DNA from 3 places in the Corynebacterium sp. 1103A genome. Region 3 is predicted to be linked to each of the others. Evidence: predicted binding sites of a transcription regulator. Region 3 holds the regulator's gene; each other region holds the start of a gene.
What was found. Region 3 encodes LexA, which represses DNA repair genes until DNA is damaged. Its sites were predicted from a motif close to CGAACANNTGTTCG; they were not measured.
Positions count from the first base shown of each region.

Region 1: the regulator LexA is predicted to act here: its motif matches at 1,190-1,203, upstream of QQS52_RS01900 (HNH endonuclease signature motif containing protein).
Region 2: the regulator LexA is predicted to act here: its motif matches at 1,566-1,579, upstream of ruvC (crossover junction endodeoxyribonuclease RuvC).

Region 1 is NZ_JASTTF010000002.1:75,180-78,449, reverse strand. Features, by position in the region: gene QQS52_RS01900 (HNH endonuclease signature motif containing protein) at 1-1,166, opposite strand, end outside; gene QQS52_RS01895 (YdcF family protein) at 1,366-1,890, shown strand; gene QQS52_RS01890 (RNase H family protein) at 1,964-3,163, opposite strand.
Region 2 is NZ_JASTTF010000006.1:98,300-101,569, reverse strand. Features, by position in the region: gene QQS52_RS06230 (acyl-CoA thioesterase) at 1-559, shown strand, start outside; gene QQS52_RS06225 (YebC/PmpR family DNA-binding transcriptional regulator) at 655-1,407, shown strand; gene ruvC (crossover junction endodeoxyribonuclease RuvC) at 1,593-2,177, shown strand; gene ruvA (Holliday junction branch migration protein RuvA) at 2,267-2,884, shown strand; gene ruvB (Holliday junction branch migration DNA helicase RuvB) at 2,928-3,270, shown strand, end outside.
Region 3 is NZ_JASTTF010000008.1:99,104-102,373, reverse strand. Features, by position in the region: gene nrdR (transcriptional regulator NrdR) at 12-470, opposite strand; gene QQS52_RS07460 (hypothetical protein) at 591-1,037, opposite strand; gene lexA (transcriptional repressor LexA) at 1,294-1,998, shown strand; gene QQS52_RS07450 (DeoR/GlpR family DNA-binding transcription regulator) at 2,255-3,037, shown strand; gene ptsP (phosphoenolpyruvate--protein phosphotransferase) at 3,138-3,270, opposite strand, start outside.

The DNA of each region.
Region 1 (3,270 bases), on a different contig from region 3:
TTCGAGCGCCCCAACGCCAGCGGCTGGAAGTCCTCGCAGTCCATGATGCAGAGGTAATCACTAGCCGCGGCCCCGAGCCGGATAATGTCCAGCGGGGTCAGCGAGTGCCCGGTGTTGGTCGGCAGCAGGGAATCCGCCTTGAGGTTCTCGAAGTCATCGACCGTGCCGGAGATGATGATCGAGCCCAAGCCGGGGTGCGCCTTCTCGCGCGAGCCGAGGTACTCCTGCAGAATTGCGGTGAACTGGTCCGCCATCCGCTGGCGGTAGTTACGCTTGTCTTCCTCCGGCGGCAGGTCCGGGGTGCCCGGACGCGTGGCGGGCGCAAACGCCTGGCTCATCAGCGCCGCGGTGGCGCCGTCCAGGTAACCGCTCACGTGCACGCCACCGTCGGCGTCCGCGGGGCTGAACTCCAAATGACGCTTGCGGGTGGCGGCAAACCGGTCCCGGTTGCCGAAGGGATCCCGGCTGCGAGCATTCGCCGCACGGACCTCGCGGCGCAGCCACTGGGCGAAGTCCTTGAGGTTCCGCTTCTTCGCCTCGTCGATGGCCTTGTTACGCAGTTCGTTCGGCCCCGGGGTGGCGTGGGCGTTGAGGTGCTTGAGCTCGCGGTCAATGATGGCCAGGTAGCGGCCACGGAGAGCTTCCTTCTCCCGCAGCTTGCGCTGCGCCTCAGTGCGGGCCTGTTCCTCGCGCTCCCTGCGGAGACGCGCCTCTTCCTCGGCCTTCCTGCGGCGCTCCTCGGCCTGCTTCCGGCGTTCTTCTGCTGCGTGAGCATCCTCCGTGGAATCCCCAGTTTCCCCAGAATCTGCAGCATCCTCCAGCGGATCCTGTAGCGGCGGCTCCGATAGGGGAGCGGTCCCGAAGATGGTCTGCCCGTTGCGGAGCCGGTCCTTCGCCTCCCCGTAGGACAGCCCCAGCCGGTTCATAAGGTAGTCCATCACCCGCGTGGAGTTGACGTGGCGGCCAGCGTCGTCGCGTTCGGCGATGAACGCAAAGGCGGCATCGATAGTAGTGATGGTGCCGGAGAGGGCAGCGAGCTTCTCGAAATAAGGGTAGATCTCACCAAAGTACACCGAGTCCACCTCCGTGACAGCGGCGTGCAGGCGGGAGTATGCCTGTTCGATTTCGGCTACGCATTCGGCAATGGATTGAGTTGCTTCGGTCATGATCTTCACCCCCTTGAGGTGCTCGAACCTTTGTTCCTGACGACTTCAATCCTATTTAACCAACCACCCCACGCAACCCCTCAAGCAAAACTTTGTTCTAGATGGTTACATTGTTAGCAAAACGGGGGTAACCTCTGACAGAAATAGGCATCTCCGGCGTCGAACAGGGCGGTCAATACTATCAAGTATCCTTATTCTTATGTTCAGAGACGATGGCGGAAAAGCCTCCCGGCGACCAACGCTTGATCCGACGGCCCCCATCGTCGTCCTTGGCTCGCGCACCACCGCCGGCCGCCCCGAACCGCTGCTGCGCGCCCGCCTCGCCACCGCTGCCCGCCTCGCTCAAGCGCACCCTGACGCCCCCATCGTGGTCAGCGGGCACGGGGAAGCGCTACCGATGCACAACTACCTCACCGCTCGAGGCATCAATCCAGAGCGCATCCTCCTGGAGCCCCTGGCAACCAGCACGAACGAAAACCTCGAAAACTCCGCACGCTTGCTGCCCCCGGGCTCAACGATGACCGTCGTCACCAGCAACTTCCACATCTTGCGCACCCGACTCTGGGCCTGGCACCTCAAAATCCCCATCCACACGGTCGCCGCCCCGACCCCGCACGGCCACAAACTACATAACTATGCCCGCGAGCTCGCCGCGACGCCGCATTCCGCGCTGCGCATCGCTTGGCGACGTCTCCGGCACCGCCTCGAGGGCCGCCCCGACTAACCCCGAACGGGTCCAAGCAGTCCCCCAAAACCTGGCTCCCAAAAACTAGGCCCCAGAACCAGCCCCCAAAAAACTAGGCGCCAGAACCCGAGTCCGGACTTCCGCGCCGGCGCCCACCGCGACGACGGCCCCCGCGGCGCCCGCCCCGACGCCGCTTAATTCGCGCGCCAGAGCCAGACCCAGCACCGGAGCCTGAGCCAGCTCCAGACCGAGACCCAGACCTAGAACCTGCGCCAGAGCCACCAGTACCCCGCGTGACCGACTCGGGCAGGCGCGACGCCGCCCGCTTGTGGGCGTCCTTCGCGGCTTCCTGCAGGGCCTTTTCGATGCCCTCCGCCAGGGTGTTCCGGACCTCCTTCTGGCGGTAGGCGATGGCGCGCAGCCCCATGATGGCGATCTTGTCGGAGGCGCGGTTGAGCGGGTCGCCGGAGTGGCCCATGACGCGCCGGAAGGTGATGCTGCGCTGCCCCTGGTTGTCCTTCCAGGCCTGTTGGAAGCGGGAGAGTGCGCCCGGATGGATGCCGCGCCAGCGCTTGCCGAGCTTGCCCTGGCCGGTGATGTAATCGACGGCGCGCAGGGCGGCCTGGCTGTCGCTTTCGATGAGGACGTCGGTGGCATCGGTGTGCGCGAGGTACTTCAGAGCGAGGGTGAGGGCCTCGAGCTCTAGCTCATCCGTGGAGGCCTTCGTCCGGCGGGTGAGCAGCTGGTAGTCGCCGTTGCTGGCGACGAAACAGGACGCGCCCTTGATGTTGGTGTCGGAGGAGGCATCGGTGGCGATGCGGGTGGGGGTGGCATCCTTAGCGTGAGAAAAGTCGGAGAACTGCGGCCACCAGTGGGCCTCCGTGGCGGGCGGGGGAGTGGGCTTGCGCTTGGGGGACTGGCCGTTGCGCTTGCCCTCGCGCTTGGCCTTGGTCTCCTCGACGGTGCGCAGCTTGCTGGCCCGCGGGCAGGCGCGGTTGTATTCGGAGAAACTGCCCGTGACCAGGTAGCCTTGCTTCTCCAGCTCCAGGCGCAACGCCCCGCGGCGGCGGCCGACGTTGCACCAGACCTTCTTCTTGGCGCCGTTGAAGCTGCGGATGCCGCTGATGGCGTCGTTGAGGTCGCGCATCACCGGCCCCACGGTGTCTTCCTCCGTGGTCCGCCCGGTGCGCACGAAGCGCGGGCCGGGTTTGGCGTCCACGGCGATGACCCACCCGTTGAGCTTGCCCTCCGCGGCGGACTTCCAGGGGACGTCCCACATGGCGATGGCCACGTGCACCGGCGCGTTGTGCATTTGCGGGGTGACCTTTCGCGATCGGTAAGTACGTGATTCTGTACCTACCAGTGTGGCGAGATCGACGGGTTCCATGCCTAATAGTAAACCGTACCGGCATCCGGGAC
Region 2 (3,270 bases), on a different contig from region 3:
GGGCGACAAGGAGATCGTGGAGATGCTGGTCAGCTTCCGCCGCCCCGGCGACCAGGGCCCGGAACACGCCGCGCAGCTGCCGGACGTGCCAGGCCCGGAGGAGTGCCGCGACCACGCGGCGGACTGGCCGTCGACCTCGCGCATCGTGCTGGGGGAGTGGAGCGACTGGGTCGTCGTGATGGTCCCCGACGAGTACGACAACTCGCACCACGCCCAGGACAAATACGGCGCCGGCGCGCGGCACATCTGGTTCCGCTACAACGCCGGGCTGGGCGACGACCCGGACCTGAACCAGGTGGCGCTGTCCTACCTGTCGGATATGACCTTGCTCAACTCGACGCTGATTTCGCACCCCGACGCCCGCGTGCAGATGGCCAGCCTCGACCACAGTCTGTGGTTCTTCGACGAGCTTAAAGTGGATGAGTGGTTGCTTTATGAGCAGGATTCTCCGTTCGCCGGCGGCGGGCGCGGTTTCGCCCAGGGGCGGGTCTTCCGCCAGGATGGCACTCTGGTTGCTCAAGTCAACCAGGAAGGCCTCATCCGGTGGCTGAAGGAATGACCGAGTAGGTGATCTGGGCGAGGTCTTATTCAGACCCGATGGCCTCGGCACGTATAATCGCGTTAGTTAAAACCAACTAGGAAGGGGCACACCTTATGGCCGGCCACTCTAAATGGGCGACGACCAAGCATAAAAAAGCTGCCAACGACGCCAAGCGCGGCAAGGAATTCGCCAAGCTGATTAAAAACATCGAGGTGGCGGCGCGTACCGGTGGCGGCGATCCCGCGGCCAACCCGACGCTGGACGACATGATTAAGAAGGCCAAGAAGGCCTCCGTCCCTAACGACAACATCGAGCGCGCCCGCAAGCGCGGCTCCGGCGAGGAAGCCGGCGGTGCCGACTGGGAAAACATCATGTACGAGGGCTACGGCCCCAACGGCGTGGCCATGCTGATTGAGTGCCTGACCGATAACCGCAACCGCGCGGCCACCGAGGTGCGCACCGCCATGACGAAGAATGGCGGCAACCTGGGCGAGTCCGGTTCCGTGTCTTATATGTTCTCGCGCGTCGGCGTTGTATTTGTGAAGAAGGGCGAGCTGACCGAGGACGACCTGCTGCTGGCCGTACTCGAGGCCGGCGCCGAAGAGGTCAACGACCGCGGCGAGCAGTTCGAAATTACCTGCCAGCCTGCCGACGTGCGCGCGGTGCGCAGTGCCCTGGAGGAGGCGGAGATTTCCGTCGAGGACGCTGACAGCGACTTCCGCCCGTCCGTCGAGGTCCCGCTCGGCGCGGCCGATGCCAAGAAGATCTTCCGCCTCATCGACGCGCTGGAAGACTCCGACGACGTGCAGAACGTCTACACCAACATGGATCTCAGCGACGAGGTCCTGGCTGAGCTCGAGGACTAGTAAGCCGGCCCGGGGCTTAAGAGCCTGGCAATGGGGCAGTCGGGGCGAGAATTTCTTGCCGCGGCTGCCCTTGGTCTTGTCTGCACCGGGCTGACCACACCGGGGCACCCAGGCTGGCCGTCCGGACGTAGCGCGTGTAGTATGCGTGATGAGGTACTAGAACATATGTGTGACGGAGGTAGCCGGTGAACTTGGAAGGCTTACGCGTCATGGGCATCGACCCGGGGCTGACGCGCTGCGGCTTGTCGGTCGTGCAGGCGGGCCGGGGCCGCGCCGTCATCCCCATTTCCGTCGGCGTCGTGCGCACGCCCGCGGACAAGGACCTCACTGAGCGCCTGCTGCGCCTGTCGAAGGCCGTGGCGGAGTGGATGGACGAGTACCAGCCGGACGTCGTGGCCATCGAGCGCGTCTTCGAACGCGGCAATGTCTCCACGGTCATGCAGACCGCCCACGCCGTCGGGGTCCTGGTGCTCGCGGCCGCCGAGCGCGGCTTGGACGTGCACATGTACACCCCCTCGGAGGTCAAGAAGGCCGTCTCCGGCAACGGCCGCGCTGACAAGAAGCAGATGACCGCCATGATCACCCGTATCCTGGGGCTTAGCGAGCCGCCCAAGCCGGCCGATGCCGCCGACGCGCTAGCGCTTGCCGTCAGTCACTGCTGGCGCGCCCCGGCCCTCGCCCGCGCCGAGCAGGTGCGGGAAAGGACCCAAGCCCAGCGGCAGGGCCAACAGCAATCCCTGGCGCACGCCCGCTCGGCGCAGTCAGGTTAGCCCCGCGACTTTTAAGCCCCAACCGTCCGAAACTTTAAGAACACTTTGTCTCCTAGAACTCCACCCGGGAAGAAAGGAAAGCCCTCGCCATGATCGCATCGCTGCGCGGAGAGGTCATCTCCATCGCGCTAGATCACGCCGTTATCGAATGTCAGGGCGTGGGCTACCTGGTGCACGCTGCCCCGCCCACACTTGGGCGGCTGACCCGCGGGGAGGAGGCTTTCGTGCTGACCTCCATGGTGGTCAAGGAAGACTCCATAACCCTCTACGGCTTCGGCACCGCCGAGGACCGCGAGATGTTCCACCTGCTGCAGTCCGTCTCCGGTCTCGGCCCGAAGCTGGCGTTGGCCGCGCTGTCGGTGCTGGAGGCCAACGAGCTGGCGCAGGCGATTAGCCAGTCGGACGCCAAGCGCCTACAGACCATTCCCGGCGTGGGCAAGCGCATGGCGGAGCGGCTAGCGCTCGAGCTCAAGGACAAGGTGGCCGGCTTCGCCGGGGCCGGTGCGGCCGCGGGCGGCGGCGCGGCTGCCGGCGGGGTGCCCGCGGCCAACGAGCCGGTGGTCCAGCAGGTCACCGAGGCGCTGGTGGGGCTGGGCTTCACGGAAAAGGCCGCGGCCGCGGCCGTCGAGGCAATCATGGCCGAGCAGCCCGATGCCGCCACGCCGGTGGTCCTGCGCAGCGCGCTGGCCCGGCTGGGGAAGAAATAAGTAGGCGCACGCCAGGGTTTGGCGACGGGTAGGGTGTTAGAACATGTCAGATATTGAGCGCACCGAGTTCCAGCTGCCCGACGGGCTGGAGGCCGCGCGCCAGGGCAGCGCGCAGGCCGCGGATCGGCGCAACGACGACGTCGACGGGCACGCCCAGCAGGGCGAGCGCGACATCGAGCGTTCCCTGCGCCCGAAGAGCCTGGACGAGTTCATCGGGCAGCCCAAAGTCCGCGAGCAGCTCTCCCTGGTGTTGCAGGGCGCGAAGAAGCGCGGGGTGACCCCGGACCACGTGCTGCTGTCCGGCCCGCCCGGGTTGGGCAAGACCACCATGGCGATGATCGTCGCCCAGGAGCTGGGCACCAGCCTGCGGATGACCTCGGGCCCGG
Region 3 (3,270 bases):
GCAGCGGGAGCCTAAAAACTGCTGCGGTCGCGGCGCTTGATCAGGCGGATCTCCGACTCGAAATCGTCCGCACTGTCGAAGGATTTATACACGGAGGCAAAGCGCAGGTACGCCACCTCATCGAGGTCGCGTAGCGGATCGAGGATGGCAAGGCCAATATCGTTGGCGTTGATCTGGGAGCTGCCGTGGCTGCGCACGGTCTCCTCCACCTCCTGGGCCAGGCGCTTGAGCGCGTCGTCCGAGACGTCGCGGCCCTGGCAGGCTCGGCGCACGCCGCGGATCAGCTTGTCGCGGCTGAAAGGCTCGGACAGCCCGTTGCGCTTGACCACGGACAGCACGGCCTTTTCGACCGTGGTGAAACGGCCCCGGCACGAAGAACACTCGCGCCGGCGGCGGATGGACGCACCCGCGTCAACGACGCGGGAATCAATAACGCGTGACTGCTCGTGGTGACAAAATGGGCAATACAATGTGGCTCGCTCCCCATATCTTTCTAGCTTTCCCGCTCAATCCGCTACAGCAGATAAAGCGGATGCGCTACCAGTCTACTGCGCCGGAGCGCGCCTCAACCGGGCGGGCGAGCCCGCTTACTAGTTCAGGGTGGCTTGCTGGGTCACGGCGCTATACGCCGTGCCCAAGGAACCGGCCGTATCCGTGCCGTCGACTAGGCCCATGCCCGCCGCCAACGTGCCTAGGAAGACGGCAAATCCGAACACAGCACCGAGCGCGTAGTTCCCCTTCTGGCACGCCTGCTCAGAGGCAGCGCCGCGCAGCTGCCCTGCGAAATCCTCGGCGCTAAGCGCGTGCTGCGAACGACGGTCTGTTCGATTATCTAGCGTGAGGGTTCGAGAATAACGCTCACTCGTGCCGGCCGGGCCGCCTCCCGGCCAGCCGGCGTTGGGGTTACGGCTTCCGGGAAAGCGGGCGGAAGGCTCCCACACCGCGGCCGCGGGGACCACGGAAGGCGCGAGAGCACCGGAGCGGTAAGCTGCATATTCGGTGTTAGCAATACGGCGGTCATCAAATGCGAGAGTCAAAGTAATCTTTCCTTTCTTTGGTGCCACCGAGTCTAAATCTAGACCCCGACATGGCTCCGACTTTCCTTCGTTCGAATGTTCGAATTAGGTTCTGTGTTCGATTTATAGCAAGCTTCCCAGAATTTGTCTAGCGCGCGGTCAAAGATCTCGAACATTTGTACTTTTCGTGCTAGAAATGAAGGTAGGAATTTACGCGGGCCCGCAGCGCCTGTGACCGACTATCCGACCTGCCAACCAACTTGGAGAGTTAAAGACCATGGCCCGACCCAGCAAATCCTCACAGAAGCCCACCCTGGACTCCTTGAGTGTCCGCCAGCGGCGCATCCTCGAGGTCATTCACGACGCCGTGCTCCTGCGCGGCTACCCGCCGAGCATCCGTGAGATCGGTGACGCGGCCGGCCTCCAGTCCACATCCTCGGTGGCCTATCAGCTCAAGCAGCTGGAGGAAAAGGGCTTCCTGCGGCGCGATCCCAACAAGCCGCGCGCGGTCGACGTTCGCCACCTCAACACTGAGAGGGAAGACGCGAAGACCGAGAAGGCCAGCAAGTCCGCCGAGCTCCCCCAGACCCCGCCGGACGCGGGCCAGGTCAGCTATATCCCCGTCGTCGGGCGCATTGCCGCCGGGACCCCCATCACGGCCGAAGAAAACATCGACACCTATTACCCTATGCCGGACGAGGTCGTCGGCGGCGGGGACCTCTACATGCTGCAGGTCGTAGGAGACTCCATGCGGGACGCCGGCATCCTCGACGGGGATTGGGTCATCGTCCGCTCGCAGTCCACGGCCGAGGAAGGCGACTTCGTCGCGGCCCTCCTAGACGGCGAGGAGGCAACCGTCAAGGAATTCCACCGCGACTCCACCGGCGTCTGGCTGCTGCCGCACAATGACGCTTACTCCCCCATCAACGGGGACGAATCAGAAATCATGGGCAAGGTCGTCTCCGTGATGCGCAAGCTTTAATTCCCTGGAACATCCCGCGTTATTCCCCCTTTCTGAGGTAATCAGGCATGCAAACTCTCACGCCGTGCGTGTGATCCCGGGTCCGGTTTGTCCGATCTACCTCAAGAAATACCCAAGCAACCCAAGAATCGGACGCTTGGGTTTTTCTGTTTGTGTTTGCCCACGCGGTTTTTCTGGGACAATTTGAGTAGACCCATTTCACCGTGTGCGCTAGCCCATCAGCGTGCGTACCCACGGACCGAGGAGAACTACCCCCATGTATGCAGAAGAACGCCGTCGGCAGATTGCGTCCCTCACCGCCGTCGAGGGACGCGTCAATGTGACGGAACTCTCCCACAAATTCGACGTCACCGCAGAAACCATTCGCCGCGACTTGGCCGTTTTGGACCGGGAAGGCGTGGTGCACCGCGTCCACGGCGGCGCAGTGGCCTCGCAGACCTTCCAGACGGCCGAGTTCACCCTCGACACGCGCTCGCGCTCGGCCACGGGGGCGAAGTCCGCGATCGCCGAGGCCGCCCTCGAGTTCCTCCCCGAGGCCCCGGGCAGCATCTTCTTGGACGCCGGCACCACCACGAATGCCTTAAGCGACCTGATCGCCGCCAGCACGCTGGCTAACCAGCTGTCCATCGTGTCCAACAGCCTGCCCATTGCCCTGTCCCTGGCTAATAACGGCATCAAGGACGTCCAGCTGCTGGGCGGTACGGTGCGCGGCATTACCCAGGCGGTAGTCGGTGACACAGCCCTGCGCACCATGGCGCTGCTGCGCGCCGACGTCGCCTTCATCGGCACCAACGCCCTGACCCTGGACCACGGCCTGTCCACAGCGGACGCGCAGGAGGCGGCCATCAAGGCCGCGTTCGTCACCAACGCCCGCAAGGTCGTTGTCCTGTGCGACTCCTCCAAGCTGGGCAACGACTATTTGGTCAGCTTTGCCAAGCTGTCCGATATCGACGTCGTCATCACGGACTCGGCGGCACCGCAAAGCTTCGTCGACGCGCTGCGAGAGCGCGAAATCACGGTCGTGACCGCCGACGCTTAAAGAAGGCCCTTCCCCTCCCTTCCCCACAAACCAAACAACCGGCGCAGGCCCGCAACTTAAAAGCGGGGCCTGCGCCGGTTATGGTGGTTTTCGGCGACGTTTAGTTGTCCGCCGCGGGGCGGGACAATTCCTCGATGAGCTCGCGGACCTTCTCGCGGGCCTCAGAGGGGCCTTCGCAGGACACGGCCGCTGCTGCGATCTTCTGGCAGTCCTCAAGGCTCAGCTCGGCTAGC